DNA from 3 places in the Eubacterium ramulus genome. Region 2 is predicted to be linked to each of the others. Evidence: riboswitches for the same ligand, from Rfam matches in the RefSeq annotation. Region 2 holds a riboswitch; each other region holds the start of a gene.
The links. A riboswitch is a leader RNA that binds a small molecule or an ion and turns the genes downstream of it on or off. The one in region 2 is predicted to bind cyclic di-GMP.
Positions count from the first base shown of each region.

Region 1: it holds a riboswitch for cyclic di-GMP, as region 2 does, so the genes downstream of both, ACIRUQ_RS13960 (response regulator) here and ACIRUQ_RS11170 (hypothetical protein) in region 2, are expected to answer to the same signal.
Region 3: it holds a riboswitch for cyclic di-GMP, as region 2 does, so the genes downstream of both, ACIRUQ_RS01885 (HD domain-containing phosphohydrolase) here and ACIRUQ_RS11170 (hypothetical protein) in region 2, are expected to answer to the same signal.

Region 1 is NZ_CP173382.1:3,002,687-3,013,588, forward strand. Features, by position in the region: gene ACIRUQ_RS13930 (helix-turn-helix transcriptional regulator) at 278-793, shown strand; gene ACIRUQ_RS13935 (hypothetical protein) at 846-1,262, opposite strand; gene ACIRUQ_RS13940 (hypothetical protein) at 1,285-1,500, opposite strand; gene ACIRUQ_RS13945 (hypothetical protein) at 1,873-2,028, opposite strand; gene ACIRUQ_RS13950 (hypothetical protein) at 2,245-2,421, shown strand; gene ACIRUQ_RS13955 (diguanylate cyclase domain-containing protein) at 2,536-4,296, shown strand; gene ACIRUQ_RS13960 (response regulator) at 4,408-7,614, opposite strand; cyclic di-GMP riboswitch class I at 7,848-7,938, opposite strand; gene ACIRUQ_RS13965 (ATP-binding protein) at 8,374-9,627, opposite strand; gene ACIRUQ_RS13970 (DUF3784 domain-containing protein) at 9,875-10,210, opposite strand; gene ACIRUQ_RS13975 (DUF6440 family protein) at 10,240-10,425, opposite strand; gene ACIRUQ_RS13980 (class I SAM-dependent methyltransferase) at 10,501-10,902, opposite strand, start outside.
Region 2 is NZ_CP173382.1:2,385,774-2,396,675, forward strand. Features, by position in the region: gene ACIRUQ_RS11155 (response regulator) at 1-942, opposite strand, end outside; gene ACIRUQ_RS11160 (transposase) at 1,502-2,587, opposite strand; gene ACIRUQ_RS11165 (GGDEF domain-containing protein) at 2,765-3,697, opposite strand; gene ACIRUQ_RS11170 (hypothetical protein) at 3,778-3,996, opposite strand; cyclic di-GMP riboswitch class I at 4,056-4,131, opposite strand; gene ACIRUQ_RS11175 (hypothetical protein) at 4,220-4,453, opposite strand; partial or broken gene ACIRUQ_RS11180 (hypothetical protein) at 4,480-4,704, opposite strand; gene ACIRUQ_RS11185 (hypothetical protein) at 4,758-5,249, opposite strand; gene ACIRUQ_RS11190 (AAA family ATPase) at 5,317-6,033, opposite strand; gene ACIRUQ_RS11195 (sensor histidine kinase KdpD) at 6,215-7,591, opposite strand; gene ACIRUQ_RS11200 (response regulator transcription factor) at 7,579-8,241, opposite strand; gene ACIRUQ_RS11205 (lantibiotic immunity ABC transporter MutG family permease subunit) at 8,256-8,996, opposite strand; gene ACIRUQ_RS11210 (lantibiotic immunity ABC transporter MutE/EpiE family permease subunit) at 8,998-9,729, opposite strand; gene ACIRUQ_RS11215 (lantibiotic protection ABC transporter ATP-binding protein) at 9,722-10,435, opposite strand; gene ACIRUQ_RS11220 (hypothetical protein) at 10,514-10,831, opposite strand.
Region 3 is NZ_CP173382.1:396,978-407,879, forward strand. Features, by position in the region: gene fdhF (formate dehydrogenase subunit alpha) at 1-847, shown strand, start outside; gene fdhD (formate dehydrogenase accessory sulfurtransferase FdhD) at 866-1,636, shown strand; gene ACIRUQ_RS01875 (DnaJ C-terminal domain-containing protein) at 1,891-2,940, shown strand; gene ACIRUQ_RS01880 (InlB B-repeat-containing protein) at 3,187-6,420, shown strand; cyclic di-GMP riboswitch class I at 6,744-6,837, shown strand; gene ACIRUQ_RS01885 (HD domain-containing phosphohydrolase) at 6,979-8,022, shown strand; gene ACIRUQ_RS01890 (hypothetical protein) at 8,030-8,482, shown strand; gene ACIRUQ_RS01895 (ABC transporter substrate-binding protein) at 8,527-10,377, shown strand; gene ACIRUQ_RS01900 (PAS domain-containing hybrid sensor histidine kinase/response regulator) at 10,383-10,902, shown strand, end outside.

The DNA of each region.
Region 1 (10,902 bases), 620 kb from region 2:
CTGTCGGATTTCCGTCTGTTCTATAGGGCTGTCTTTTGCAGGAATAGCAGGATGCACTTGATGTTATTAAAAAAAGCCATCAACATTCTGGGAAAATGACAGAAACCATTTACCTCGAAGTTACTCTTTCGCTCTTTTTGACTTCATGTTCATTATTGAGCTTGTTGTTAATTGATAATTCAAGTATAATAAACTCTATACGAGAAATGCACGTCTTGCATGAGGACTTAAATATTGATAATCCTCATGTTTGGAGATATACGGGGAGGAAATTCTCATGGGTAAGCAATCCACCAGGGAAAACAAAACAATTTACCAGCTTTGCCGAGAAGCGGCAGGACTTACAAGAGCAGAGGCCAGTGAAAAAATGGATGCCGTCTCATATTCAAAAATTGAAAAATTTGAATATGAAACACAAGAACCTACGCCTTATGATATCCTCCAGATGGCAGATGCCTATAAAAGACCAGAGCTTTGCAATTATTATTGCTCTCACAAATGCGAAATCGGCCACCGTTATGTTCCAGAAGTAGAAGTGACCGATCTGTCAAATATCATTTTGGAGACAATTGCCAGTCTAAATGAAATCAATCCTCTTACCGGTCGTCTGATCCAGATTGCCCGTGACGGTAAGATCAGCGATGATGAAATGAAAGATTTTGCTTATATTAGTAAAAAACTTGATGAAATTTCTTTAGCCATAGACTCTTTGAATCTTTGGGTAGATAAGACCGCCGGAGAACAGGGGCTTAATCTTGAGCTCTTAAATGCCGAGAAAGAAAAATTGAAATAATCCATAACGCGACAAAAGGCAATGAACCATTTCTGACTCATTGCCTTTTCCTTTACATACGCTGTAATTGATTTACGATACTTTCTGTTCTTCGAATTGCTTCTTCTACCTGTCTTTTTGCATTATTGATTCTATCCTGAACCACCCAGTCCACAATAAAGCCATCAAAGAAATAATCCGCAAAAGAAAGAAAATCTCCAGTATCGATATTCAAGTTACATACCATATTTACATCATTTAATTCTCTACTGAAATTACGAAGATCATACTTTGCCTGTTCCATATTCCGTTTGGCCTGATCCATTTTAGAATGTTTTAACATCGTAGTGAAAAAGCCACCGCCAAACATATCTGCCAGTCCCCAGTTCTTTGCACTGTTTAGATTTTCTTTTGCTGTCTGAAGACTGTTCAAAGCTCTACGCCCAGCTTCAATTGCTTCTCTTTTTTCTTTTTCAATATCATATCCCATTCGTTTTCTACCTCCTGATCCATTATGAATGTGACGTCACCAATGCTATAATGCCACCAATGATCAATAATGGAAAAGCAATGTACATCAGTCCACCTACAACCATACCTATCAATATAACCGGGAAGAAAATAACTGTACAAAGTAATTTCATAATTCCCCAGGATGCTTTTAATCCAAATATAAAAAATTTTCCAACAAACCAAATCATACAAATTGCAAATAATAACGATAACATTTTTTTCTCCTTCTGAAACTCATTCTGATATGCGTCTTTCATTTTTTCTGTTCTTTTTCTGATAAATATTTGGATGTGTTCTTTATACCAAGCTTATTACTGAATGCTTAACATCAAACAATTGTTTAAATAATAGCTTCATAACTTTTCACCGCTCTCTCCAACAGACATAATATGTTCTTTATAAGTACCATAATACCATGCCATTACACCTTAAAAAACATGTAAATCGAAGAATTAACCCATCTTATTTCACAGATTATGATAAAACATAGATTTCCGGCTATAAGTCTCTACTTGTTCACAAAAAAATATAAAAAAGACCATCTACTACTTGTTTACGGTAAATGATCTTTTCATTGCAATATTTAATTAAATATCATACTGAGCCGCTTGTCGTCCCTGCGAACTTGAAATAACCCAGTAACGTAAAATCTGGATAATACCACCTGAATAGTAAGCAGCTGCAACCTGTGGCACAATATCTTTCCGGAGTTTTACCGCATCTATTCTGTGTAGTTTCTCCAAAAAGGAAATTTGGATTTCCTCTGCAAGAATATTTTTGAGAGATGTCAATTATTTTACATTTGCTATTTAATTGTACGTTGCTTTTTTGCTCCATATACTTATCCTGATAAATTAGAAGACAAATGTCAAATAAATACGATATCTCGGTTAAAAAGCCAACAATACTGCAGAGTAATCTATAGATATAGATATCGAAATTGACAGTGGGAGGAAGACATGAAAAAATTTTACAGTGGTGTAATCAAATATCGCTATGTGATTATGGTGTTGTTTCTGATAGCTACATTGTTTTGTGGTTACAGCAGAAACCTGATAAAAGTGGACTATGATATGAATGATTATCTTCCAGAAACGTCGCCGTCTACAGTATCGATATACATTCTTCTGTCATAGATGTATAAAGATTTTGCACAGTTCTTTTTTTTCATAAAACTTATTCTGTTTTTCAACTTCTGTGATATAATGCTTTATTATAAAAATTCCCATGGACAAAATGAGGTGAACCAAGTGAAAAAGAAAACACTTGTGCCTCTTATCACTTTTTTACTGGGCATATGCCTTATTAGTTTGATTGTATACAAAACAGACACCCACGAAAAAGAGCAGAGACACATAACAGCACAATTAAACGTAACCACCTATGGCGAACAAATAAAGAATGAAATTACAAATGGAATTGAGATCACAGATACCTTGAAGCAAATCTTAATAAGTGAAGATGGCGAAATCCATCAGTTTGAAACAATTGCAGGAAATCTTATGTCTGATTCTATTGAAAGTGTACAGCTCGCTCCTAATGGTGTTGTTACAGATATTTATCCGGCAAATGAAAATGAGGCAGGTAAGATTGATTTGATCCATGATAAAGACCGTGGAAAAATTTCCTGTTACGCAAGAGACAACCATACAATCATTACGCAGGGCCCCTTCAAATTAAACCAGGGAGGATATGGAATTGCAGTCCGCAATCCCGTATACCTGAAAGATAAAAACGGACATGAGTATTTCTGGGGATTTACTATTGTTATCCTGCGTGTTCCGGATATTTTTTCAGATTCAATCAGTGCACTTTCAAATTTTGGATACGAATACAAAATTTCAAAAACAGACGCTCCATGGAGTGATACTTATAAAGTGGTTTATCAATCAGATGGGCAAATAAATCATCCTGTTTCTTATACTTTTTCAATAGGCGATGAAAACTGGAAATTTGAAGTAAGTCCTAAAAGTGGATGGAGAAACGCCACACTACTGATAATCATCATCGGAATGTTCCTTACAATAACCCTTCTCCTGTCAGTTCTTACCAGAGTATGGTTAGTAGCAAAAGAACATAAGAAAAAGTTTCAGATACTGGCGCACACAGATTCTCTTACAAATATTTATAACCGCTATGGATTTGATGAATTTGCAGAAAAAATGATTCAAAAAAATCCAAAAGCACATTTTGTGGCCGCGCTCTTTGATATCGATGATTTCAAGTTTATTAATGATATCTATGGACATAATTACGGAGACAGGGCATTAAAAAATCTTGCAGACAGCATGAAGGCTTTTTTCCCATCCGATGCATTACTAGGAAGAAATGGTGGTGATGAATTCTGCATTCTTTTACCAAATTGTACCTTTAAAGAAGCAGATGTACAGCTACAGCAATTTACCAAACTTCCTAAATCATTCTCATACCATGGTAAGGAACATGTATTTTATATTTCTCTAGGATATGCAGAATATCCAACTTTTGCATCCAATCGTTCACAGCTCATGCGCTGCGCAGATGCAGCTCTTTATGAGATAAAGCTTCATGGTAAAAATGGATGTATGGCCTACAGGGAAGGTCTTCGGTCAGGTGCCCGCAAACAACTTGGATTCGCATTCAAGGATATCGCGGAACATCTTCCAGGTGCATTCGTTATATACAGAGCTGACAAAGAAGATGATGAACTATTTTTTGCAAATGATGAATTTCTTCATATGTCTGGATATAAAGATATAGATGAACTGTTCAGACTTACTAAGAAAAGTTTTCGCAACTTGATTCGTGAAGATGAACAGCAACAGATAGAATCAAGTATCTGGGAACAGATTGGCAATGGTAATGAAAATGACTATGTTCACTTTCATCTTCGAAAAGCTGACGGAACTTATTTTTCTGTTCTTGATCATGGAAGAATTGTAGAGAGCTCGCAATACGGGAAAGTATTTTACGTATTGTTCATGGATTGGGAAGATATGCATATTCGTTACAATGATAAATTCGCAAGATAAAATATTGCAAAAACAGAGCGTATAACAACTTTATATGCTCTGTCTTTTTATTCCTACAAATCTTCGTACAGTTTTACATCGCTATTATCTGCCATGCATCCAGGAAAGCAATTACAGCCAGTTTTCCAGAACATCATTCAGCTTATTCATATCCAGCGGTTTCGCGATATGTCCATTCATGCCTGTATTTTTGGCCAACTGTACATCTTCTGCAAAAGCATTGGCAGTCATGGCAACAATAGGCAGCTTTCCCTTTTCACCCGGAAGGCTCCTGATTGCTGCAGTTGCCTCATAACCATTCATAACAGGCATTTGGATATCCATAAAAACAAGATCATACAATCCTTCCGGAGAAGTTTCCACTTTTTCAACTGCGATTTTTCCATTTTCTGCTGTTTCCACTTCTGCCCCTGTCATCTGCAAAATTTCACCAGCAATTTCTCTGTTCAACTCATTATCCTCAACCAGCAGAATCCTTTTTCCCGTGTAGTCTGATTCTGACAGCTTCTCCAGATAATTTCTCGCTGTTTTTTCTTTTCTTCCTGAAGTAAACTGCCGCAGTGTAGCCGTCAGCCGGGAACGGAACAGCGGTTTTGCAATAAAAGCATCTATGCCCGCCGCCTTTGCTTCTTCTTCAATCTCGCTGAATTCATAAGATGTCAATACAATGATGGTGATCTCTTTTCCTATCCGTTTCCGGATCTGTCTGGCAGTCTCTATACCATCCATATCCGGCATCTTCCAGTCTAAAATAACAGCAAAGTAATCATCTTTCAACTCATGCCGTGCATAACAGCGCTCAACCGCTTCCCTGCCAGAGAGAACCCATTCACCCATAATACCGATTTCCTTCAGTGTGGCAACTGTACTTTCACAGCATGTCTTATCATCATCCACTACCAGAACCGGCAGATTCATCAGATTTTTGTCCTGTTCTTTTTCTTTTTCCTGAAGCTCCAGATAAATTGTTACCGTAATTCTGGTTCCCTTATGTAAGGTACTGTCCACTTTAATATTACCATTCATCAGGTTCACAATATTTCTGCTGATTGCCATTCCAAGACCGGTTCCCTGAACTCTGGTTGTCCGGTGGTCATCTGCACGGCTGAAAGGATCAAACATGATTTTCTGGAATTCCGGTGACATACCGATTCCATTATCCTCAATCGTAAATTCATAGCATCCAAGTTCTGAAAATCCATTGGGCTTTTCCTCTATCGAAAAAGTAATATTTCCACCATCCGGTGTATACTTGATCGCATTACTCATCAGATTCACAAATACCTGCTGAATCCTCAAGCTGTCACCACAGACAGCCTCATGTTCAATATGATTGATGTGTATATCAAAATTATGTTTATGTTCATCAAGCACCGGTTTCGTAAGTGTAATAAGATTATCTACCAGATCTGACAGATTGAAATCTTCCTGTGCCAGCGTCATTTTTCCGCTTTCGATACGTGCCATATCCAGCACTTCATTGATCAGTCCCAGCAGATGACGGCTTGATTCTGTAATCTTGCTGAGACATTCAATCACTCTGTCCTGACTCTCAATATTTGCTCCTGCGATTGCCGTCAGACCCACAATGGCATTCATTGGTGTCCGGATATCATGGGACATATTGGAAAGGAATTCTGTTTTCGCACGATTTGCATTTTCTGCGGACCGGTAAGCCTCTTTCAGTGCCTGACGGGATTCAATCTCTGCTTTCTTCTCCTGTGTCACATCCATGGATGCCAGCAATACCTTTTCCAGCTTTCCATTCTTCCATTCCAAGGGAATATAAGAAGCGATTTTATAAGTCTTTTCATCCAGGCTGCAATACTCAAACTTATAAATATCATTTTCACTTTTCAGTTTTTTCCGAATATTATCCGGAGATATCAGGATATCTATAGCTTCCAATGGTTCCAGTGTCTTATATTTTTCAAGAACCTGAATCTGAAAATCATGATAAAATCCCAGAGGTTTATATATCATCTGTCCATTCAGATTGTAGAATTCATATCTGTCATTTTCCAGATCACAGACAACAAAGCGGTCAACCAGACGCACAATACTCTGAATCAGCTGCTCCATGGAAGCATTATCCGCTGCCATTTGCAGATGCCGTGTGCTCTCTACCTTTGCCTCTGTGATATCACGCAGAAAGATCATGGCATATTCTGAATCCTCTATTTCGCCACGTATGACCACATTGCGGACCCATCGTTCTTCTCCATTCAGAGTGATACGGCATTCTAAAGCCAATTCGGTTTCCAGCCCCTTCAGCCTTTCTGCAATATAACCACGGTCGTAAAAAGAGGATACCGCCTTCTTATCTGTCTCCACAACATAGGAATCCACAAAATGCCGGATCAATTCATCCCACGTATGACTCTGTTCAAAGACGGTCATCAGGGACGGTTCAACCTTAAAGGTATCAAAAGTATTCGCTTCCAGATTCACATAATACTCGCACAAATCTGCTTTCGTAAAAGCCCGGTGAAAAGCAGCAGATTTTTGTGCCTGCATGATTTCTTTTTTCTCCCCATCAATGTTAATAAAAATCCCGGCAATCCTGCTGGCAGAACCATCCAGACGGCGTATTACTTCTGCCGATGCCCGAAACCACTGGTATTGATTATCCTTCATTCTCATACGATACTCTACCTGGTATTTTATCTGGTTCGTCTTATCCTTAATTGCTGCCTGAAGCTGCACCATTACTCTTTCTTTATCCTGTGGATGCAGAAGATCTGACCAGGATTCCAGTTTATTCGGAAAGTCCAGAGTGTCATGATAGCCAAGCATTTTTCGGAATTCATGACTCCAGTTTGCATTCACAATCTCACTGTTTTCGTCACAGTCAAAATACCAGAAGCCGGAATAGATAGCCTCATTGAGCAGTGCCAAATTTACATGATCCCAGTTGACCTGTACGGACATAACCCAGATCTGTCTGCCCGCCTCATCTGTCGCATCCTCTTTACAAAGCCGTACATTATTCACTGTACCGTCTGCTGTAAGGATCTGTGCTTCCCCTGTTCCGTGAAGCTGCAAAAAACGGTCTCGCTCCAGTATATCTTCCTCGTCATAAAAGAAGTTTCTCAATGAGCCTTTTGTCTGTTCCATGAAAGTATCGAATGTATATCCTGTACTATGCAACAGCAGATTATTCACAGACAAAATAGACAGGTTTTGGTCATAAGATCCTGTCATTATACCTACCCCGCCATTATTTTCCAGTGTTTTCTGTACGGCCTGTGACATGGCCTGTGTCTGCCCCGTTACAGTCTCACCTAAGGAATATATTTTGTCTTCATAAATTTTCATTTTATAAAAATCCTCTCTCCGTCTTATGCCTTTTTCATCTTGCTTTTATCTGTATACAAAAAACCTGTCCCTGCTAGTTTTGTTACCCATTTTTGCATACAAAAAGGACACTTGCCAAAATCTGCCAGTGTCCCTACTATATTTTTTTAAAATCACACATCTATATAGTATAAAAGGTATCGGAATCTCTTTTGTTCAAACATCTTTTCCATATATTATGATGATATGGAAACAGTGGCAACCGGCTGACATGGTCAAACTTTCTGACTTTAGTCCCTTCTGGCTTTGCGACCCTGCCTTTCAACAGGTTTGCCTTTAAAATAATCTCTTTTTTCAAAAAAACATACCACGTGGTTTTCCTCTCGTCAATAATTTTTTTTGAAATCTACACATATTTTACTTCTATTTTTGCGGATATTCGATCTGTGCCAGGCACAGCTGTACCCCCGCCGCCTTTGCTTCCTCTGCCAGGTTTCCAGATCAGCAAAGAATTCTGTATCATGGATCTGTGGATTCAGATTCTTCCTGTTATAAAAGGAATCTTCCAACAGTGTCGCATTGCGCCGTCTGTCTTCATCTATGCTTAAAATGGAATCATCTTCACTTAATACCCGGATAATCACCGGTACTTTTCGGTATCCCAGTTTCTCCGCGGCATGTTTTCTTCTGTGGCCGGATATGATCTCATAGTATCCATCCGGTACCGGTCTGACAAACTATCTATAATTACTTTTCGTTGGCAATATCCCAGCAATATTTCTAAAACTCCAAACTATCCGCATTAAGCAGAAAATACTTCATTCCCATGATTACAAAGCCTTCCTCATTTCTCCAAGGCTTTTTTGTTCCGTTTACTACCACGATCTTTTTAAATGAATCAGGGATATTTCTAAATGAATTAAATTCCTGCTTCTGCTTTTCCTCAGAGGTCATATCATAAGCCACCTGAATATAATATCTCTGACTACCCTGATTGACCACAAAATCAACTTCAAACTGCTTTCGAGTTGTTTTTCCTTCATCATTTTTCGCATACGCCTCTACAATACCAACATCCACATTATAACCTCTGATAAGCAGCTCATTGTAAACAATATTTTCCATGATATGAGTAGGTTCCTGCTGTCTAAAATTCAATCTTGCATTTCTAAGTCCCACATCTGAAAAATAGTATTTCAGATTTGCTCCCACATATTTTCTACCTTTAATATCATATCTGTCAGCTTTAGAAATCAAAAATGCCTCCACAAGATAATCTATATGGTTGGATATGGTCTTATTGCTGTAATTGATGCCTCGTTCACTTTTAAACGTATTTGATATTTTAGTTGGGTTAGTAGGAGCTCCTATCGCAGAAGCAAGGATATCTACTAAAGTATCAATCTCATCAACATTTCGCAGCTTGTTTCGTTCTACAACATCCTTAATATAAACATTTGTGAAAATGTTTTTTAGATACTCAGCCTTTTGGCGTTCCACAGAAAACTGTAGCACCTGTGGTAAACCACCATATATCATATATTCCTCCCAAGCATCATCATAATCTCCATCGAAAGCCGCATAGAACTCTGCGAAGGACAACGGATATATTCTTATCTCATCTCCTCTGCCTCTAAATTCAGTTACAATATCGCTGGATAAAAACTTAGAGTTACTTCCAGTCACATATACATCAATATTGCTGATTCGAAGCAGGCTATTCAGCACTTCCTCAAATCGTGACATAAATTGTACTTCGTCCAAAAGCAGATAATATTTCTGTTCATCTTTCATTGCATCTTTAATATGCTGGTAACACTTCTTTGGATCTCTCAGCTCCTCATTTTCAATGCCATCCAAAGCAATCTCAATGATATGGTCATTATCTACACCACTCTCCAATAAATATTTCTTAAACAATACAAATAACAGGAATGATTTCCCACATCTCCTGATTCCCGTGATAATCTTTACCATCCCATTATCTTTTCTTATCTTTAACTGTTCAAGGTATGCATCTCTTTTAATCTCCATGAGTTCAACTCCTTGTTTTTGTGAATTTACACACTTTTTAGTAATTAAATTATATCATCTAGGATTTATTTAATCAATATCCATTACTATTTTATGTGTATTTTCACATTTCTATGCAGTTGATAACCAATTAACTATCTTTTCATAGAAAAGCAGGTAGTCTTTGATACTTGTTACATACATGATCACCTGCCGTTTATCTATTCTGACATTTTTTCAGTAAATCATCCGTCCGTCAAACTGGAATTTACTTTAATAAATATTTTTCAAACGCTTTATGATTATCAAAGTGGACTTCTCTAAAAAACAGAACTAACCAAATAATATAGGTTGATATAGCTATATATGGGGTTAAAAAGCAGGATAATAATGCTCCTGCCAACATTATAATAGCCCACATAAAGCACTGATTTCTTATATCGCGAGAGATATGAGCTTTATCATACAATGCCTGTTCTTCTTTAGAAAATGAATTAAATCCTGAAACAAATTTTGCTGCTTTTTCCTTAAAAATCGCAAATAACACACCTATAATCAGAAATGGTATTACCAAAATTATACACGACCAAAATCCTATATTCATAATACATACCTCTGCTTCAAACTCCGATTTTACTTTGTAACTATGACTTTTCCTTCTGAATCCAGAAGAGGTGTAATAGCCGCTCCATATCCAGATTTCCAACAAAGATAGTTAACCCCAGTCTCCTTATCTACAAGGATTTGGCGAACTCCTTCATCCTTAAGCTGACTTCCGTCTCTAAATGTAACTTCAAATCTTTCTTCTTTCTTTGCCATGTTTATTTCTCCTTTTTTCAAGCGTTAAATTCAGATTTTTCGTTCTCTGCGACTTCCCAATAAACGGGAAATTGGCTATTTCGTTGCAACAATACTTATCCAATGATTTTTTGTATTTGAATACGTTTTTATCTCTGTAAAACCTGCTTCTTTCAAAGCAGCAATGAGTTGATCAGATGTGTAAATCTTCATACCATCAATCAACTTTGTCCATTTTTCATCTGCGTCATTCGTTCCGTCAGATTCGTTACAAATCAGGAATGTCCCTCCGTTTTTCAGAACTCGATTTACCTCAAAAAAACATTTTTTCAATCCCGGCCAGAAGTAAACTGTCTCAAAAGCAGAAACATAATCAAAAACCGCATCAGGAAAAGGAATAGCAGATACATCACCTTGAACCACGCAACATTTCCCTTGTTTAATGGCGGCGGCGTTCAGTTTTTGAGATTCTGCCACACTGACCCTCGAATAATCCAT
Region 2 (10,902 bases):
AAATTCCAGAGTCTGACCTTGCAGACAATTTTCTGCAAGATCCACATAATCTGTGATAACACCTGTCAATTTACCTGTTGATGAATCTACACTACTGATACCTCCATCCTGATTCAGATACCCTATCCTGATTGCTCCATGCTGCCCGATCCACTCCCTTTCTTCTTTTGAAAGAAACGAGCTGCTCTGTGCAGAAAGATAACGCCTGTAGAGATCATCAGTGTAAAATGGATTGTCATCCTTGATTCTGCGCATAGCACTATCCAGTGATTCTTTGATATCCGGACGTTCTGGATTTATAGCGAAATAGATTTCTGTCTCTCCAATACTTGTAAGCGGTGAAATATCCGATTCTTCCCAACGGGGGTCTTCTTGCGAAACGAAGCAGTCAATTTCATGGTTCGACAGTTTGTCCATAATTTCTGTGTTTGTAGAAACATTGATATGCTTCGTATGCAGACCATATTTTGATTCCCATTCATTAAGCACATCCTCCACTATATTATCTTTAAACACACCAATATTTTTTCCCTCAAAAGAATCCAAATTTCCTGCTGTAAGATCCATATTGGATGCATCCGTATAGATGTAATATTTCTCTTCCCCCATAGGCATATCGGAAAAAAGCATTTTTTCAGCACGTTCGTCTGTATAGGAAATACCACCAAGAATGTCAATCTCTCCATTTTCCAACTGTGTAAAGCAGTTTTTCCAATCGCTTGTTATGTATTTATATGTCCATCCTGCATAACCTGCAATATCTTGAAGATACTCATAACCATAGCCGCTTCTTTCTCCCTTTTCATTGACGGTATTATAAGTTTCTTCAAAAGATCCTACCCGGATAACATTGTCAGAGTTTTCTTTGGCAAATGTAGGAACGGATAAAACAATAAAACATATAATTGTGCAAAATATAATGTAACAAAATTTGAAATTCATTATATTCTGTACTAATTTGCACTTCTTCATCTTTCTCCCACCCTCCAGGCTACAGTCGCTTGCTTGCTTCCAGATTTTAATTTTATATTCATTAACGTTCAATACCTCCACAACATTTTTATAAATATCTTTGCGACAGCTTCTGCTGTACTTTTACTATAATTATACTCTACAGCCAACTTGCGCCAATTTACTAACAGAGTAATTACATTCTTTTACTCTTTATTATATAAGTGAACTACCCATTGTCTAAAGCCAATGGGCTTCCTGCTTCGCAGACCTCGTAACCTACTATCTCCACAGGCGTTAATTCGGACAGTCCCTGTCCTATATTCTTATTCCTTTTATGCTATTTGTCTTAATCCTTCTTCCAGTATATTCTTTGCATAACTGTTTATTTTTATACATATTAGCATCTGCATCATCCAATAACATCTGCATTGTACACGACATATTATCGGAGGATAATGCCCATCCGCATGCATAGTCGATTGGTATTTGATTTTCATAACTATTTAATCTATCCTATAAATGAGCAAATTTGAAAAATTGCACAAAACTACACTGCGAATTTCATAAATGAATCAAAATCATTGCTTTCCTTTGCGCATTGAAAAAGATAACGATACTTTTCCAGCTGAATGGTATCACAGATTTCGTGATATCCAGTTTCAAACGAACAGAACCTACCAGTACCCACTGCACACATGAAATGTGCCAGTGACATAAGTAGCCAGTACCTTTTGATTCCCTGTGCAGAGCGTATCTGATAGCTGTCCAGTGCCAGTTTATCCTTACACTGGCGGAAAAATACTTCAATCGGCCATCGACACACATACCAGGAAAGAATCTCCTGTGTAGACAGGGCTGCGTTTGTACTGATGAAAGCACGCAATGCTTTGGGATTACCAAATGCTTTTTCCGGATAACTCAAAAGAACTACCGCATTTTCTATGCCGTTGAGGTTTCCCTCGTACCGGTACACATAATAGTTTCGTTTTTTGACTGTCACAAGGTCAAATTCACGATGTGTAACAGACAATTCGGCGGCCAGTTCACGAAGTTTCTTTTTCATTCCCGATGGATACAGCAAACGGTTTGTTTTCAAAGCACCGATGGTATGGAACCCTCTCTGTGCAAAGGTATTGATTATCTTTTCAGAAACATACCAGCAGTCGCAAAGAAAATAGGACATTACCGGTGGAACAGGCAGCTCCTTTGCAATGCTTTGTACAATGTCAATCTTGGAAATTGACTTATTGTACATTACAAAAGCATAGTTCAGAACAATGCCATTGCAGGAAAGCATAACAGCAACTGCCTGATGCCCGTAATCCGGTTTTCCCTTTAAATGGGATTGGTGAAAATACGCATCTTCAATCGGATGTAAAGCCTGTGACGAAGGCTTTGTCTTTGAAGCAATCGTATCGTCCACAATACAGAGAACAGGTTTTCCGGTGCGTGCTGCTTCTGAATAAATAATCTCAATGACAGAGCATTTTAACGTATCTGAAAGTAAGGAATCATCCCATTTTCCGGAATTGAGGAAATGGGCAATCGTAGTTCTGTGGCAGGAACTGTTTTTAGCAAAGTCCGTGGTTTTTCCATGATATCCTGAAATGAAAATACTGATTAGGATACTCATAAGATGGTTTATTACTCGGTTCGAATAAAATTTGCATAAGTTTAATTTTTTAAACTGGTTGTATATGAATGAGGAATGATGTATAGTATTTGCGAGAGACACCTTCTTTCGTAAATGTTGCAAATGTTTGTTTTGGCACTTTCATTATACAACACATGGAATCGAGGTGTCTTTCTTTTATGCAAAATCACGAACTTGCTCATTTATAGATCTATCTTTTTCTCTGTACAAAACTTTTAATATTTCCTTAATTTCCGCCTCATTTGTATGATAAATGACTGCTATAAACTCATCTCCGCCATATCTTCCAACAAAATCCTTTTCTGGAATAACACTTCGCAAAAGCTTTGAGAAATTCATTATTAACTGATCTCCTGCGGAATGTCCCATTGTATCATTTACAGTTTTTAGATTATTTAAATCAAACATTATGCATGCTGTAGAACCTGTAATTATATCTTTTTTATTAAGAAGCTCATTACAGGCATTTTTATTTGGCAGCCCAGTATGGGCATCTATGAATGCTTTCTGTTCCAGCAATCTGTTTTGCATTGCCATCTGCATTGCCTTTAGAGTCTGCATAATAACCAATATCACCAGAATCAACATATCAAGTGCCGACAAAAGCTCTATAGTACGAATCTTTGTAGCGATCTTTTCTGAATAGCTTTCTGCGGCAGAGACAGTTTCATCTGCCATCGCAAAATATATTTCACTCATATTAACAATGTCTGTATTTTCGTATCCCTTGTTTCTTACTGCTTCAATTTCTGTTTTCAATTTATCCCAGTAATCACTCTGGATTTTCAATTTCTCCTGATATTCTTCGTCACTGAGTTTTACCAGATTATAATGTCCATCCTGATATCTCAATCCAAGAAGAATGTCATCCAAATATTTAATTAATTCATCATTTTGGTTTCCTGTAATTTCTAATTTTACTTCGCGCTGTGTAGCTCCACGTACCAGACCTGCATAATTTATTACGCGTGCTGTCCCCTGCAGCCTGCTAATCTGAATCATCATACAAATAATAAGAACCACTAATATCAATATAAGGAAACTCTGTATAATACCTATTATATTTTTATTTTTCTTGCTTGTCTGCATTTCACCATTTCACCATTTATCCCGAATCTCAAATAACATTCATTTCAATAACTATGCTATTCATTTATTTTCTCCCTATATTAGGGACAAATATCTTTAATAGTATTTTTCATCTTTTCAATATCCAGAGGTTTTGCCAAATGAGTGTTCATACCCACGGCAATACACTTTTCAGCATCTTCCTGGAATGCATTATCAAAATAAGATGGAACATATGTAAATCCTTTGTTGTCTGCAAAATCCGCAAACTCTTCATTCCGGGTGTTTCTGTTCAAAAGCGCCACACGTTTTCCTTTCATCTTCTGTTGATAAATCATTCCTCAAAAAAAGCACTGTCAGACAGACAGTGCACCTCATTTCATGCAACTGGCTGCCATTTTACAGGCCCTGTAGCTTTGCGACCCAGACTTTCATCTGGTTTGCCAATTTCCATATTATACCTTTAATACTTATGCAAAAAAACTGGTTTTATTATATTATAGCACTCTACTGTACACAAGAAAAGCATTACCGTTTTAAAGTTCAAAAATAAAAAAAGAACAGCCGATACATATACTCGAACTGTTCTTCTACTTCTGAAGTCCACGCAGCATTGACATCACTGTTTCCTTCCAGACTGCAAAAACTCTGCAAATACGGCAGTACATGATTCTGCATATCCGTCAGATCTTCCATATACTTCTGATATTCTTCATTGCCTTTTCCTTGCTGATAGCTGATCCAGCTTTCATCCGTCAGCTTCATTTCATTCTGCATCTTTAACTGACTGATGATACCACCGTTTTATATCTTTTAGTGTCACCAATGAGAAAATTGTACCCTAGCAACTTATCTTCGCGAAAAACAAAATAGAATTGCGGACCTGAACCCGGAACCGATTTTTCCATAACCCGTTGCATTATTTTCACCCCGCCGTATGCGGGAAAAAAACCTATTTTCTCAAGAGCGTTTAAAATATCAGTTTTTTTATCTGTAGGTATATCTCTATAATTGATGATTCGCTCCATTTACCTTGCCCTCCTTAATTTTCGGTTTTTGTTCTATTTGCCCCCGATAAACTTTATAACAGTCCTTCTGCTTTTGCCCGAATCGCATAAAACTCTTGGAATGTATCTGGTTCTTCCATTATAGTTTCTTTCATAATTCTTAATCTCCGTTTACCAACTCGTCTATCCAATACAGCAAATATTTTTACGATTAAATTTTCACTTTTAAGACTCGCTTCAATATCTTGATTATCAAACTCTGCAAACGCATTATAAAAACAACGTTGGTCAAAAATACCCAATTTTATAGCTGTATCGTCCATATACGCATTTTCTACTTTCATGCGTTTCTCGTATTTTTCGTCTTGAGGAAACATGTCTGCTTTCGCCCAATTGTTCCAATAGCATCCCTTGATGATTTCTTTTCCATCATATCTTATCGCCGCCCGTCCCTCATGGTCGTGACTCCTGCTATATGATGTTGCATAATACTGAATATGACCTTGCAGACTTTGAGCCAGATATTCCGTTTCCAACTTTTTCCTTATACCACTCCATGTTGCCATTCATTGTTCTCCTCAAATCCCGATTTTCTCAATTCTCCAAATTTGAATTAATCGATTTCTTTATTATCTAATCTGTTAGTAATCTATCCAACAGCATCTGCCTATTATTTATAAACATTTCTGTTACCTGGTAACTCTCTGTATCCTCATATTCGCACAGATGTATGCGTCCATTATCAAAACAATAGATATCTGCATCTGGTATTCCTAACAAAATTGGCGAATGCGTAACTATAATAAACTGTGCTCCCTCTTTTGCACATCTGTATATTTGCATCAACAATGTAAGCTGTCTCTGCGGCGATAATGCAGCTTCCGGCTCGTCAAAAAGATACAAGCCATTTGGATTCATATTATTCTGTGCTAATGCGAGAAAACTCTCTCCATGTGATTTTTCATGATATTTAGCGGAAGGATGTGTAATATCTGCATATTCTTCTTCCTGCGTTGCAACATTATAAAAGCTTTCTGCCCTAAGAAAATATCCCCACTTTTCCTTCCGATAGCCTTTGGCAATTCTTATCGCATCACACAACTCTGAATGTGTATCATGGGTAGAAAAAACATAATTCTTCGTTCCACCCTCAGGATTAAAACCATGTGCTACGGCAAGTGCTTCCAATAAAGTTGATTTACCGCTGCCATTTTCCCCTACAAAAAAAGTAATTGGTTTGTTAAAATCAAGTTTTTCAACTCCCTTAAAAGCCCTGATTCCCTTCAGATAACTATCCTTATCAATTTTATCCCAATCAAATATTACTCCTTGTATGAATTGATCATTCACCTAATCACCTCCTTGTAAAAAACACTTTCTAATCCCCATCTTCTTGCCCTTTAGACAAGAAGCATTCTTCACCTTCAGTTCGGTCAATCCCTATTTTCTCAATTCTGCAAACTTGAATTTGTATTTCTGTTTGTTTTAAAAATGGGCAAAATTTCTTTTACATAGCTTAATTGCGGTCTATTTAGCTTGTTTCTTGACTACTCAGGAAAAATATTTCTACCCTCGCCCCACCTGTATTTTCAGAATTTGAAAGTTTAATACCTCCACCATATTTTTCAGCCACAGTTTTTGCAAAAAATAGTCCCATCCCATAATGGGCTTCGCCATTTCTACTTGTGTCATCCATAAAAAACTGCTCTGTGCCATGCAATAATGCTTCTTTTGTAAATCCTGATCCGCTATCCTCCACAATGAATGTCAGCCGGCCATCCTGCTCCTTTGCGTCAATATAAATGATTCCATTTTCTTTTGTATGCTCCACTGCATTCTGAATCACATTCATTACGGCCCGGAACATTGGATCATAAGCAATCGTTACCTTTTTATCACTTTGTCCCGCCTTCCAATCTATTTTCTGGTGATAGATTTCTACCAGTCCGAGTGCCTGTTCCTTTATATCTGCGAAAAAATCTTCTAACCTCACCGTTGTATAGGTAACATCACTGCAATTCCATGATTTTGTGACATCTATCAACTGTTTTACATAACTTTGTATCTGTGTTGTGCCGTTCAAAACATAAGTGATATTATTCTTCTGTTCTGTGGTCAGTTCAGTCTCTGAAAGTAGTTCTGCATTTCCCCGTACAATCGTAAGAGGTGTTTTAATATCATGCGCCAAAGCAGACATCTGTTGTTTCTTTTCCTGCTCTGTTTTCCACTGCTTTTCTAAAGATTCTCGCAATGCATCTCGCATATCATCGATTGCCGATAAACAATCATCAAACTCTTTGATACCGGAACAGGATGTCTCATATTCCAGATTTTGATCCTTTATTTGTCCGATTGCATCTAATACAGGCTGCATCTGCTTTTTGATTCTTTTTCCAAAACGTATGGACGGAATGATGATAATCGCTACCGCTCCAATCACTGACATAATACTCATCACATTCTGTGGTTCTATAAAATGCTCCCTCAAAAAAGCTGAATGATATTGAGGTGTCAGGCGATATTGCAATACAGCATATTCATTTTCCCTTACAATTACTTTATAAAAATATTTCCCGGATGCGTTTCCGTACTTTGCAACATTCCATGCTATCTGTTCGTATTGTTCTGACAGATCTCCACCTATTTTCTCTCCATTCTCTGAAAAGATTATATAATCACAAAGTGCAGGAATCATCTCAGCAGTTACTTTATCCGCACGTAAAATCGTATCATATGCTTCATTAATCTTTTGCTCTGCATAATTCGCCGGATAGATACAGCCCACACTAATCAAAAGGGACAGCAGCAGCCAAGCAACAATCACCAAACCTACTAATGATCCAAGCATGACCAGTACATATCTCATAAAAATCCAGCTGAGTGCATTGCTTCTCTTTACTCTTCCCATTTATATCCAATCCCCCAGACTGTTTTTATCGGTGTATAATCATAATCCGCAAATTTTGCTCTTATATTTTTGATATGCGTGATTATAGTACTGTCATTACTCTCATTGTCAAAGCCAAAGACCGCTTCCAATATCTGTTCCTTCGAGAAAACCTGTCCTCTGTTTTTAGCCAAAAATTCACAGATTTCGTACTCCGCTTTCGTAAGAGGAAGTTCCTTATCATCAACCAATAGTTTCTTTTGAGATATTTGAATACAGACCCTTCCCAAAACCATCCGGACAGAATGTTCCCTGTGCTCTCTTCTAAGATGTGCATTGATCCTTGCCCGAAGTTCCATCACTCCAAATGGCTTTGAAATATAATCATCTGCTCCTAAAGAAAGTCCGTTTACCAGACTGTTTTCCTCCGTTTTTGCCGTAAGAAACAAAATCGGACAATCCACAAGTGCCCTGATTCTTTTGCATAATTCAAAGCCGTCCATTCCAGGCATCATAATGTCCAGTAAAATCAGGTCATAACGATGTAATTCTTCCATATTAATTTTTAGTGGATTACTTACTTTGGTAACCAGATGTCCATCCTTATTCAAAATGCTTTCTATCATTTCCAAAATTGCCGGTTCATCATCAACTGCCAGTATTTTTGCCATAGTTTCCCTCGATTCTATTCCGATATTCTGTTTCCTTCCCAGTGGTTTACCCACCAAAAATAGTATACCATACTAATCCCTGTAAATATTAAGCAACCTGGTATGAATGACAACCATTCACCTACACTAGTTTCTCCCAATACAGATTGCAGATAAGTATATGGTACTCTACCCGTCCAGCAGACAAATACATATTTCCACACATAATCTCCAAGTCCGGTAAGCATCAATGCACTAATTAGTCCTGATATAATCCCTGCTCCAATGGATACCCCTTTTCCAAACTGAAAAGCCAGAATCAGCTGCCACAGATAAAGTGGAACACTGCTTCCCCACAGCAGCAATGCTGCAAATATACATCCTTTCATGATTTCGATATCGCTTGATGCGATTCTTCCAAATCCAATTCCGAATATGATTGCTGTCAATAGGATAGAGCACAGACACAAAACCAGTAGCATCAACAGTTTCGATAAAAATGCTGTAAGTTTATCTGGTAAAGACAACAGGTTTTGAAAATTACCTGCATTTTGTTCTTGTTCCATCACACTTGCTGTAAAAATTCCAATAAGTACCGGAAGTCCTGCTCCTATTGCCTGATAAAATGCAATCACTTTCATATTTTCATTCCATGGTGAAAAAAAGTAATATATTAAAAATATAACGCTGGTTATAATCGGAATCAGTAAGTGTGCCAGAATCACAGATGTTCCTTTCATCTTTCGCAAGTCTGCATTAAGAGATCTTCCAATCATCTTATTTCACCTCTCTTCTCTCAAACCATTTCAAAAACAGAACCGTTACAAAAACAAACCAGATGATTGAGAGACACATTCCCGGAACAATGACTCCCGTATCCAAAAGAGGATTCCCTGCTTCTGCGGCAAGTCCATTTGGTAAAACATGAAGCAACGGGCACATCATTCGCATAGGGATTGCAGAAACAAGTACATACCAGATTCTGGTTTGTGATATTACCACACCGCTGACGGTAATAAATAGGCAGACGAACAGGTTTACAATCATTCCAAATCGTTCACTTAAAAATAAAGCTACCGGAATCTCCCATAACTCAGAAACCGTCAGAAACAATACTGCAATCAACGCTCCTCCAACTGGAACATGTGTCGTTAGAAGAAAGCCTCCAAGCGTTGCTCCTGCAAACACAATCACATTAGAAAACAAAATCATGTACCCAATATAAATAATTTTCCCCAGCAACAATTTTCTTCTGTCTGTGGGAATAGTCATTAAATGATAGTATTTTATCTTTTTCTCCTGCGCCACAGAAAGATAACAAAATAGCGCAATCATCCCCGGCAGCAAAAGTGTATACCACCAGTTCCAAACACTTTCTGCATAAGCATTTGTCATCCCAAGAGTAAATATAAATGCCATGACAAATGTAAGAAGAGGAAATCCCCAGATAAACTTTTTTCGCATGGTTCTTTTGGCTTTTTGATGTTCTGCTTTTATAATATTAACCATGGATTTCACCTGCTTTCTGGTTTTTTCTTACCACATTCATAAACAAATCTTCAAGATTATCTCCCTGCTTTAATGCTCCTTCGTATCCTAAGATTCCACCTGAAATAATCCCGACTTTATCTGCAAGTAACTGTACCTCTGAGAGAATATGACTGGAGAGAATTACAGTGATTCCCTGTTCCGGAAAAGACCGGATCAGCTCTCGTAATTCCTCGATGCCTATTGGATCTAATCCATTCGTAGGTTCATCCAATATCAAAAGTTCCGGTTCTCCAAGCAATGCCATTGCAATGCCTAGTCTTTGCTTCATCCCCAAAGAAAACTGTCCTGCTTTCTTCTTTCCGGTGTTTGTAAGTGATACAATCTGCAAGACCTCATCAATTCTGTTTTCATCTGTACCAAGCAATAATTGTCTTACCTTCAAATTCTCTCTGGCGGAAAGATTTTCATAAATAGGCGGATTTTCAATTAACGCTCCTATTTTTGATAAATCTTTCCTATCCAAAAGTTTTCCATCAAAGTAAATCTTTCCTGCAGTTGGTTTCATCATACCGGTCAGCATTTTCAATGTGGTAGATTTACCAGCGCCATTCGGTCCAAGCAGTCCATAAATCTGTCCCTTTTCGATATTAAGTGAAACATTATTTACCGCTTTCTGTTTTCTAAAATATTTACATAGATTTTGTGTCTGTAACATTATTTCCATCTTTACTATCCTTCCTTCTATATTTCATTTCTTACTGAAATATAACCTAACAGAAAAAAATAAAGATTTGATGAAGATTTATTCCCGTATGGAATAAACCATCAATTGAATATCATTATCAGAACTCGGCTTTCCACTGAAATCAGCAAAGCTGTTACAAATACGAAGTCCTAATTTACAGAATATCTCCGTGATTTCATCCAAACTATATAACCTTATAGGATTTCCTTCTTTCATTTCAGGCTTATAAAGTGCTTCTCCATACATATAGTCTACCTGCCCATATATCAGCGTTTTTCTATCCTTCTCCCATTCAAAAGCAGATAATGTAAGTCCCTTTTCTCCTGCATCCCATAACTTGCAAGGGAAATGTGTTTGGGCATAGCTTCCATTCATGATATCCATAAAGTGCTTTGTGTACTTCTGCTAAACTGTTGTTCATAGCCAAACCTCAACCTCCTTGTGCT
Region 3 (10,902 bases), 1.4 Mb from region 2:
CACGGATCCGGATACCGCACATGTGATCAAAGCATTAAAGAATCTGGATTTCCTTGTTATGGATGAATTATTCCTGACAGAGACTGCAAAAATGGCAGATGTTGTCCTTCCGGGTCGTTCCTATGCGGAGAAAGAAGGAACGTTCTCCAATACAGAGCGTCGTGTACAGCGTATCCGCAAAGCAGTTGAAATCGAAGGCGAGACCAGAGAAGATATCTGGATCTTTACCGAGATCATGAACCGTATGGGTTATCCGCAGCCGCATCTGACCTCTGCACAGGTTATGGACGAGGTCGCTTCAGTGACACCTTCCTTCGCAGGCATCAGCCATGCACGTCTGGACAGCGAGGAAGTAGCAGGAAGAGGTCTGCAGTGGCCTTGTACCGCTAAGGATCATCCGGGCACACCGATCATGCATGTTGGAAAGTTCTCCCGGGGACTTGGTCTCTGCAACCCAATCGAGTACATTCCGTCCATGGAACTTCCGGATGAAGCGTATCCGATGAAGATGATGACAGGCCGTGTCCTGTATCATTACAATGCATGCGCCATGACTGACAAGACCGAGGGACTGAACGAGATTTCCGGACATTCCTTCATTGAGATAAATACCGAGGATGCAGAGCGTATCGGTATCAAAGACGGCGACAGAGTAAAAGTATCTTCCCGTCGAGGAAGTATCGAGACGACAGCAAATGTATCCGGAAAGACGAATCCGGGTGAGTGCTGGATGCCGTTCCACTTCCTGGATGGCGGTGCAAACTGGCTGACATCCGACGCGCTGGATTCTATCTCCAGTACACCGGAGTACAAAGTTTGTGCGGTTAAGATAGAAAATACGAAGTAATAGATAAGGAAGAAGCTTATGACAGAACATATCAGTGATGAATATTTCGTAACCCGCGAGGTGGTCACTTACAATGGAAGTGCACTGGTTTCAGGGGAAAAAGATCTGGTAGTGGAAGAATGTTATCAGTTAGTTGTAAATGGCAAGGGGGCAGGTGAGATAACCTGTTCCCCATGGGACAAAAAGGAAGCATTTCTGGGGTATCTTTACCTGCGTGGTTATATTTCCGGTGCAGGAGATGTCCGCACCATCGATGTGGATGAGGAACATGGAATGGCAAATATCACGATCCGTGAATATCTGACCAACGTCACTGATATGGAAAACCTTCTGTCGGAAGATGAAGTGCTGCTGAACGAACAGGGAGTCATCCCAAAACGGGATGATGTAAGGCTTTCCGTCAGTGAAGTGCTTACTTATTCCAGAGAATTGGAGGAGCGTTCGGTACTGTTTCATCGTACCGGTGGTGTGCATTGTGCAGCATTAGTCCATCATGGAACCTTTTTATCTTACAAAGAAGATATCAGCCGGCATGTGGCTGTAGACAAGGTGGTTGGTGACTGCCTGCTTCGAAAAATTCCGATGAAGGATGGAATTCTGGTCTTTTCCGGACGTGTTCCGGTGGAAATCCTGCAAAAAGTGGGAGCCATGGGCTGTTCTGTGTTGATTGCAAAGTCGGCACCGACAAATTATTCCTGCCGGCTGGCACAGCAGCTTGGGATCACATTGATCGGTTTTGCAAGAGATGAAACCTTTAATATCTATTCTCATCCGGAGCGGATTTTATGAGTACAGTTCACTCATCATGTGAACTGCAACAATCTAATAATTAAAATCTGTCTGTTGACATATGAAAAACCATGTGTTATATTACTAGTGTAACAAATAAAAGGAATCCCCGGGAATTTCCCGGGGATTTATACTATCGAAAAATGCAGTGTTTTAACAGTGAAGGCAATGGCGCATGTCTGCTTTATGAGGAAAGAGGCAAAACATTGCATGCTACATATCGTATATACAGTAAGAAATGGATGGTGATTTGTATGGCAGCAAAACAGGATTATTATGAATTACTCGGCGTTGCAAAAAATGCAGACGCCACGGCGATAAAAAAAGCATATCGAAAACTTGCAAAGAAGTATCATCCGGATACCAACGCCGGAGATCCGGCTGCGGAGCAGAAGTTCAAGGATGTGACAGAGGCTTATACGATCCTGAGTGATCCGGAGAAACGGAAACTGTACGATCAGTTTGGCCATGCAGCCTTTGACGGCAGTATGCCGGAGGGCGGTGCTTATCAATACAGTGGAGCCGGTGCCGGTCAGAATGGCGGTTATCAGGAATTTCATTTTAACGGTGCAGATATGGGTGACATGTTCGGTGATATCTTCGGGGATATGTTCCATGGAAGATCCAACGGTGGTGGAAGAAGTTACAGTTTCCACAGTGATGGAAATGGTGGATTTCATCAGTATTACAGCAACGGATCGGGTGCCGGCGGATTCGGACAGGATGGCCATTTTGGAGACTTTGGCAGCAGCGGCGGTTTTGGCAGAGGTCAGTTCCGGCAGAAAGGAAGCGACATTCATGCAGATGTCACCGTAAGTTTTGATGATGCTGCGTTTGGATGTGAGAAAATGATTCATCTGCAGGATGGAAACGGTCAGATACAGTCCCTGAAAGTCAATATCCCGGCAGGTATCGATACCGGTAAAACCGTGCGTCTGAAAGGCAAGGGAAATCCGGGATTTAACGGTGGCGAAGCCGGTGATCTGCTGCTGAAGGTGACGGTTGGCGACAGAGCCGGATTTGAACGGAAAGGCATGGATGTGTATACAAATATCACAATTCCGTTTACCACAGCAGTTCTTGGTGGTGAGGCCGTTGTGCCGACATTAACCGGAAACGTGGTCTGCAGTATCCGTCCGGGTACACAGTCCGGAAGTAAGATCCGTCTGAGGGGCAAAGGCATTGTATCGATGAAAGATAAGAATATCCATGGGGATGAATATGCAGTTGTCCAGATTCAGGTACCGAAGAATCTGAATGAGACAGCGAAGGAAAAACTGAGAGAGTTTGCGAAAGCCTGCTAATAAAAAATGTTGAAAAAAGAAAGAAGTGTTTTCTGAGGAAATGCTTCTTTCTTTCTTTTTTTGTGCGGAAACGCATCTTTATGAGAAAAATATTCAACTGGCGGAAAAATCAGGATTTCAAATTGACAGCGATTCTTCGGTCTGCTAAAATTGCAAAATGTTAGTTAGCACAAACAAAAATTATGCACAAGAAACACACGTTATGTAAAAAGAACAAGTGTTAGCAACAATAAAAAGGAGGAGCATATGAAAAAGACCTGGAAAAAAATAACATCGCTGTTCTTGTCATTGTTGCTCATGCTGTCTATGGTGGTGACACCGGTTATGGCAGCAGAGGCAAAGGATGCAGCGAAAGACGCACCATCGGAGGTAAAAGAATGTGTACATAATGGTTTCTGGACAGACAATATCAATCTCCGATTCGAAGATACAGCCTGGCTGAATGCAGTAAACAGCGTGACTGTCAATGGTACTGCATATACAAAAGGAACGATTAATTCCTTTAGCAGTGATACCAACGTATGGGGTATCGGAACGGCAGCCGGAGCTTATGATTCTTTCAAAGCACTTCAGATCGCCAGTCCATCAGGTATCACATATCCGCTGACAATGGCGATTACAGCAGACGGATACAAAGATCTGACCGTAAAAGTAGAAAAAAACGGATATGATTACACTGCTTCGGTCGTAGCAAATAAACAGCCTGCTGAGAAAACTTATACAGCAGAGGCAGAAGCAAGTGCACATGGAGTCGTAGCGTTAAGTGCTGTCAAAGATCTGAAAGAAGGCACAACTGTGACGGTAACATTGACACCGGATGATGGTTATGAACTGGATACAATCCGGGTGACAGGTGAGAATGGCACAGCCGTTGCGCTGGAAAAAGAGTCTGAAACGGTATATACGTTTACTATGCCGGCAGAAAATGTGAGTGTAAAAGCTGCATTTAAAGAGGCTGCACCGAAGAAAATCGAACTCAGTGATGTAAAGATTGCCACTGATTATTTTGGAAATGCCTGGGAGGTCTCATTTAAAAATGCCGACAGTTATGCAGCAGCTGTCACAGGTGTGAAAGTCAACGGAACAGACTGGGAGAAAACTGCTTACAGCCCGTCTGCAGGTGGAAAATATTATGTGAATACATCTGACAACAAACTGGTATTTGCAGCAAAAGATTACAGCACTACACCGGTTATTCCGGTATTGAAAAGCGGTGACGTGATCACGGTAAGTGCTAAGGGATATGAAGATCTGACCATGAAACTTGTCATTGATACCGACGGAAAAGCATCTCTGACAGAAGATGACGGTCAGGGTGATCCCTACCAGCTGTTTGTAAAAATCAAAGGAACTTTTGACAGTGCGATCACAGGACAGAAAAATTATGATACGGTATCCGGTGCAAGTACCGGCGGGGCAAACTCCAACAAAAACAGTGATGTTACCGTATACGGTGCATTGGTGAAAAAAGGAGAAGAACCGAAAGCCAGTGACTGGGAAGAACTGGATAACCTGTCAAAAATCAACCTGAACGGCAAAAAATGCAGTGTCAGCATCATTCCGGATACCGCAAATGGTACATCAGCAGATTGTGACAGCGGTATGCAAGGGGTCTATATGACCATCAGCAGTGGAGTGACTCTGAGTGGAATACCGAAGGATGCAGGAAATTATCTTGTTTCCGTATCAATCGAAGATATGCAGGGTCGTACGGCAGTCAGCAACACGCTTCCATTTCATGTATACACCGGGGAAGAGACACTGGCAGAAGAACTGGTTACAGAAAATCTGAAACACTATGCCGGCGGAAAATATGCATGGAATATTATGGAGCCATGGGCAATCAAAAACTTTGGCAGCAATGTCGAAGGGGAAAAAGAGAGCGTTCGTGTACCGAAGGAGCTGGCGGCATGGTTTGGCTCCAAGAGCAGCGGACTTTATGGATACCTCGGTTATGATCTGGCATGGAAAGAGGTAGAAAAAGGAACTATTCCACAGACCTTGTACATCCCCGACGGCTGTGATCTGACACTTACAAACATGAAAGTGCTCAGCAGTGTCCGCATTGTAGTAGAAAAAGGTGGCAAACTGACGCTGAATGACTCTGTGGTACAGGGAATGATTGATGTAAAAGCCGGTGGAACATTTTCCATGAATTATGACGCATTTAATGAGGAGTTTACAACAGGTGCTTCCATCTGCGGACAGCTTCGGCTGGAGGATGGTGCTGTATTGGAAAACGCGGCCATTTATTCCCATGCAAACTATCTGGCAAACGGAAATCTGACAGATCGTACAACTTCTGAGCCGGTAGTAACTGCAACAGGAAATGTAACCATCAAAGGCAACGTATATATTGCGGGTGACGATGCCGGAAGTGAGATCGGACAGACGGCTTTGCGTGTGTCAAATGGAACATTGCATCTGGAAGATGATGCACAGCTGGTTGCTTACGGCGGAAGCGGCAAGACCTTACTGTATACGGATGGTGGTACAGCAATTGAACTGGATGACGCAGTAATCGAAGGAAACGGTCAGGTTACCGCTATCGGAGGAGATGTTCTCTGGGGAAATGGTGGAAATGCAGTATCCGGAAACGGTGTGATCACTGCAAACGCTGCATTTTTACAGGGGGCAACTGCAAGTTCATCCAGGCATGCAGCACCGGGACAGGCCATTGACGGAACGGTATATGTGACAGGCCCAAACCGCCACATGGCAAACGGTACTGTTATTGACAATGGGGATGACCCGCTGGCGAGTCTTTACTGGAAGACGGGGATTGATGCAGAAGCACCACTGGATCAGTTTGTGACGGAGAAAGTGACAAAAGGAATTTCAGTGGCTGATATTGAGAATCAGACTTATACCGGAAAAAAACTGACACCGGTAGTCAAAGTAACTGATAAAGACGATGAGACAAAAGTACTGGAAGAAGGTAAAGATTACTTTATCCGTTATGAAGCTCCGGCAGAGAGAGCAGCAGGAAATGGTTTTTCAGCGGCTGGTACTTATGACGTAACAGTAACTGGAATCGGGGACTACTATGGAATCGTGGCAAAGACATTTACCATTGAGCCGAAACAGGATGATTCCAATAACAACGGATCTGATAAGAATAACGGCAGTGACAATGGAAACAACAATGGTTCCAATGACAATACTTTGGACAATAACGGAACAGATAGTGGATTAAATAACAGCTTCGGCAATAATGCAAACAGCAATGGAGCAAACGCCGGTTCCGGTAATAACGTTTCGAACAACGGAAGCAATGCTGGAATGATTACTTCTGGTACAACAAATGCAGATCAGACCGTAAATGGAACCCAGACATCCGATGCAGCCACTAACACAGCTGCTGCATCTGCGGTACCGAAGACAGCAGACAGCAATGGAATGATTCTCTGGTTTGTAATGATCGCACTTGCAGGAGGTGCATGGACAACGATCGTATGCGCAAACAGACGTAGACAGTAATGCTTCTGGTGTGTTCCATACAACCGGTGCATAGGATGAGAAAAACAGAATAGCAAAAAAAACGATTTAAAGCAGTCTTTCAGTTGATTGACTGCTTTTTCGTTTGACAGGAAAGTACGATGAATTACGAGAAGTTCCTGTCAACAAAAGCACTTTCTTGTGGACATGAGGAAACCTGCGTGATATACTTAAAAAAAGCATTGTTCAATAGGAAATATATAATGTAGATGATTTATATGCGAGAGTGTACGATGTGCCGTGATTCTGAGAAGAATATGTCAGTTTACGCTGACCGGAATCACGCACCAAGTCTCACAAGCGTTCGACTTGAAGAGCAAACCGGTTGAAAAGCCGGGACGCAAAGCCAGAAGGAGCTAAAGTCAGATAGAAATCTGATCATGCTAGCCGGTTGCATCATACCTCAATGAAAATAAAAGGTAAGTGTTAAGTGGGTATTTGGATAAAGTTCCTGTAAATTTTTATTTACATGGAACTTCTTCTGCTTTATGGCACACGTTTTACTGAAAAAGAAGAAAAGAAATATGAGATAAGATGAATATGAATGAAAAGCAAACAATACTTATTGTAGATGATTCGAAATTTAACAGGGATATATTAAAGGAGATTCTCGGAGAAACGTATCATTATCTGGAAGCGGAAAACGGAAATCAGGCCATTCAGCTGGTAGGAGATAATCTGGGAATCGATCTGATACTTTTGGATATCCATATGCCACAGATGGATGGTTTTGAAGTTCTGGAAATGATGAACAAAAGTCAATGTATCAATGAAACACCTGTAATTATGATCTCTTCGGAAGAATCTGTTACTATGATGCGCAAAGCATATGAAATGGGAATTACAGATTATATTACACGGCCGTTTGACACTGTTATTGTAAAAAAAAGAGTGCAAAATACATTGGATCTTTATGTAAACCAAAAACGCCTGATCAATGTAGTTGTTGATCAGGTTTACGAAAAAGCAGAAAATAATAATATTATGATCCGGATTCTGAGTAATGTACTGGGATCCCGTAACAGTGAGAGCAGCGAACATATCCTGCATATCCGGACAGCAACAGAATTGATGCTGAGAAAACTGATAAAAATATCGGATACCTATCATTTGACAGAGGCAGACATTGCTTTGATCACAACGGCATCTTCTCTTCATGACATCGGTAAGATCCATATTCCGGAAGAAATATTGAACAAACCGGGAAAACTGTCTGATGAAGAATTTAAGATCATGAAAACGCATAGTGAACTGGGAGCATCTATCATTCGGGATATGCGCTTCCCTCAAAATCATCCGCTGGTACATACTGCGTGGGAAATCTGCAGATGGCATCATGAAAGATGGGATGGAGGCGGTTATCCGGATGGACTGAAAGGCGAAGAAATACCAATCTCCGCACAGGTGGTATCGATTGTCGATGTATATGATGCACTTACCAGTGAAAGATGTTATAAGAAAGCATTTGATCATGATACGGCAATGAACATGATCCTGGATGGACAATGCGGACAGTTTAATCCGATTCTGCTGAAATGCTTGAGAGAACTGAGAACTGAGCCTTCCATTTTCAAAAATGCTTAGTACCGAGATGAATGATAATAAATATTATCATGAAGTACAGAGTCTTTCGAATGAAATACTCAGTGATAAATCCTTACCGAATCGAAACTATTCACAGAGTGTTATTAAAATCCTGCAGGAAAAGATTGATTTCTTTAAAACAAACAGTGGAATGAATTCGATTGATTACAATGCAATGTCAGGTCAATTAATGATACTGAATGAAAAACAGCAGATCTTATGTCAGAGAAATGCTTCAAAGTTTGATTTGTTCAGAGAATTCGGAGTAAGTGAAGAAGATAGTCAGCAGATTCAGGTTCTGTTACATCAGACATCTGTACAAAATAAAGAATTTTCGGTGCAGATAAAAGCGAAGGTGGAAAATAAGAGGCAGATGTATAAGTTGAAACTGCACACATTGTGGTCTTCGTTAAAGAAAGACGAATATATAGGGATTATCGGATATTTTGATACGATATAAAGACCGTGATAACAAAGAGTGGAAAACAAGTGGGGAGAGTTGTAATGAAAAAGGAAAAATGGAATAAGTTACTTGCGGTATTTCTAGTGATGGCGACAGTTCTGTCACTTCTGGCAGGCTGTGGCGGAAAGCGTGCAGAAAAAGAAGACGCGGAAACAATTACCGTGTATTTATGGAGCACAAGCCTGTATGAAGCATATGCACCATACATCCAGGAACAGCTTCCGGATATCAATATTGAATTTGTAGTAGGCAATAATGATCTGGATTTTTACAGGTTTCTTGAGAAAAATGGTGGATTGCCGGATATTATAACCTGCTGTCGTTTTTCGCTGCATGATGCAAGTCCGCTCAAAGACAGTCTGATGGATCTTTCCACAACCAATGTGGCCGGTGCAGTCTATAATACATACCTGAACAATTTTATGAATGAAGACGGAAGCGTAAACTGGCTTCCGGTGTGTGCGGATGCCCATGGATTTGTCGTGAACAAGGATCTTTTTGAAACGTATGATATTCCGCTTCCGACCGATTATGAAAGCTTTGTTTCTGCCTGCCAGGCATTTGAAAAAGCAGGAATCCGTGGATTTACGGCAGACTATTTTTATGATTATACCTGTATGGAAACTTTGCAGGGCTTATCCGCATCTGAGCTGTCTTCCGTAGACGGACGCAAGTGGCGTACTTCCTACAGTGATCCGGGTAATACAACGCGTGAAGGTCTGGACAGTACTGTCTGGCCGGAGGCTTTTGAACGTATGGAGCGGTTTATCCGGGATACAGGATTGAGCCGGGATGATCTGGAGATGAATTACGATGATATTGTTGAATTGTATCAAAGTGGTAAGCTTGCCATGTACTTTGGAACCTCTGCCGGTGTAAAAATGTTTCAGGATCAGGGCATTAACACTACATTTCTTCCGTTCTTTCAGGAGAACGGCGAAAAATGGCTGATGACGACACCGTATTTCCAGGTGGCTTTAAACCGTGACCTGACACAGGATGAAACACGCCGGACGAAAGCAATGAAGGTACTGAGTACCATGCTTTCCGAGGATGCACAGAACCGGATCATCAGTGATGGACAGGATCTGTTAAGCTACAGTCAGGATGTCGATATCCATCTTACGGAATATCTGAAAGATGTGAAATCTGTGATTGAAGAAAACCATATGTATATCCGGATTGCATCAAATGATTTTTTCTCTGTTTCCAAGGATGTGGTATCTAAGATGATTTCCGGAGAATACGATGCAGGACAGGCCTATCAGTCATTTCAGACGCAGCTCCTTGACGAAAAAACAACTTCTGAGAAAGTAGTATTGAATTCAGAAAAGTCTTATTCAAACCGCTTTCATAGCAGCGGAGGAAATGAGGCATATTCGGTTATGGCAAACACGTTGCGTGGCATTTACGGGACGGATGTACTGATCGCAACCGGAAACAGTTTTACGGGAAATGTGCTGAAAGCCGGCTATACAGAAAAAATGGCAGGCGACATGATCATGCCAAATGGTCTTTCTGCTTACAGCTGCAAGATGAGTGGGGCTGAACTGAAAGAAACAGTCAGAAATTTTGTAGAAGGCTATCCGGGCGGCTTCCTTCCGTTTAACCGGGGGTCTCTGCCTGTGTTCAGTGGGATTTCTGTGGAACTCATGGAAACGGAGGATGGTTATACAGTGCGCAAAGTAACAAAGGATGGGAAAAAAGTGCAGGACAATGATACATTCACGGTAACTTGCCTTGCAACTCCGCAACACATGGAAGCGTATCCGGCGGATCAAAATATGGTATTTGCTGGAGGGGAAACCTCTGTGAAAGACACCTGGACAGCATATGTTTCAGATGGCAATGCCATTCTGGCAGAGCCGGAAGATTACATTAATGTGAGATGAGAAAAATGAACAGTAAAAATTATAATATAAAAAGAAAAAAACGTGTCAGGAAAAAGCCGTTAAGGATAGCTGTTTTTGCGGTTCTCTTTATCGGAATCGCCGTGACGGTTTCCCAATATTTTAAGTTTGTATCAGAAACGGTCTATGAGGAAAGTGTTTCTCATCTGACAGAGGTTTTTCACCAGTCGGATAATATGTTGCGGGAACTGACAAATAAGAATCTGACGTATCTTCATATGTGGGGCGAGAATCTTCAACATACTTCCGGTGAAAATGAAATCCGTGATTATATAGAGAAAGCGCAGGAAGATGCCGGCTTTTTGGAGTTCTATTTTTTGTCAGCTGACGGGGACTATAAGACAGTAACCGGTGAAACAGGGTACCTTGGATTACAGGAAAATATGGAAGAGGAGATCCGGAAGGGAAATGATGTCATAGCGAATGCAGCAGTTCCCGGAAAATCCCAGCTGCTTGTTTTTGCCACTCCAAATGTTCATGGAAGTTATCAGGGATTTGAATATGATG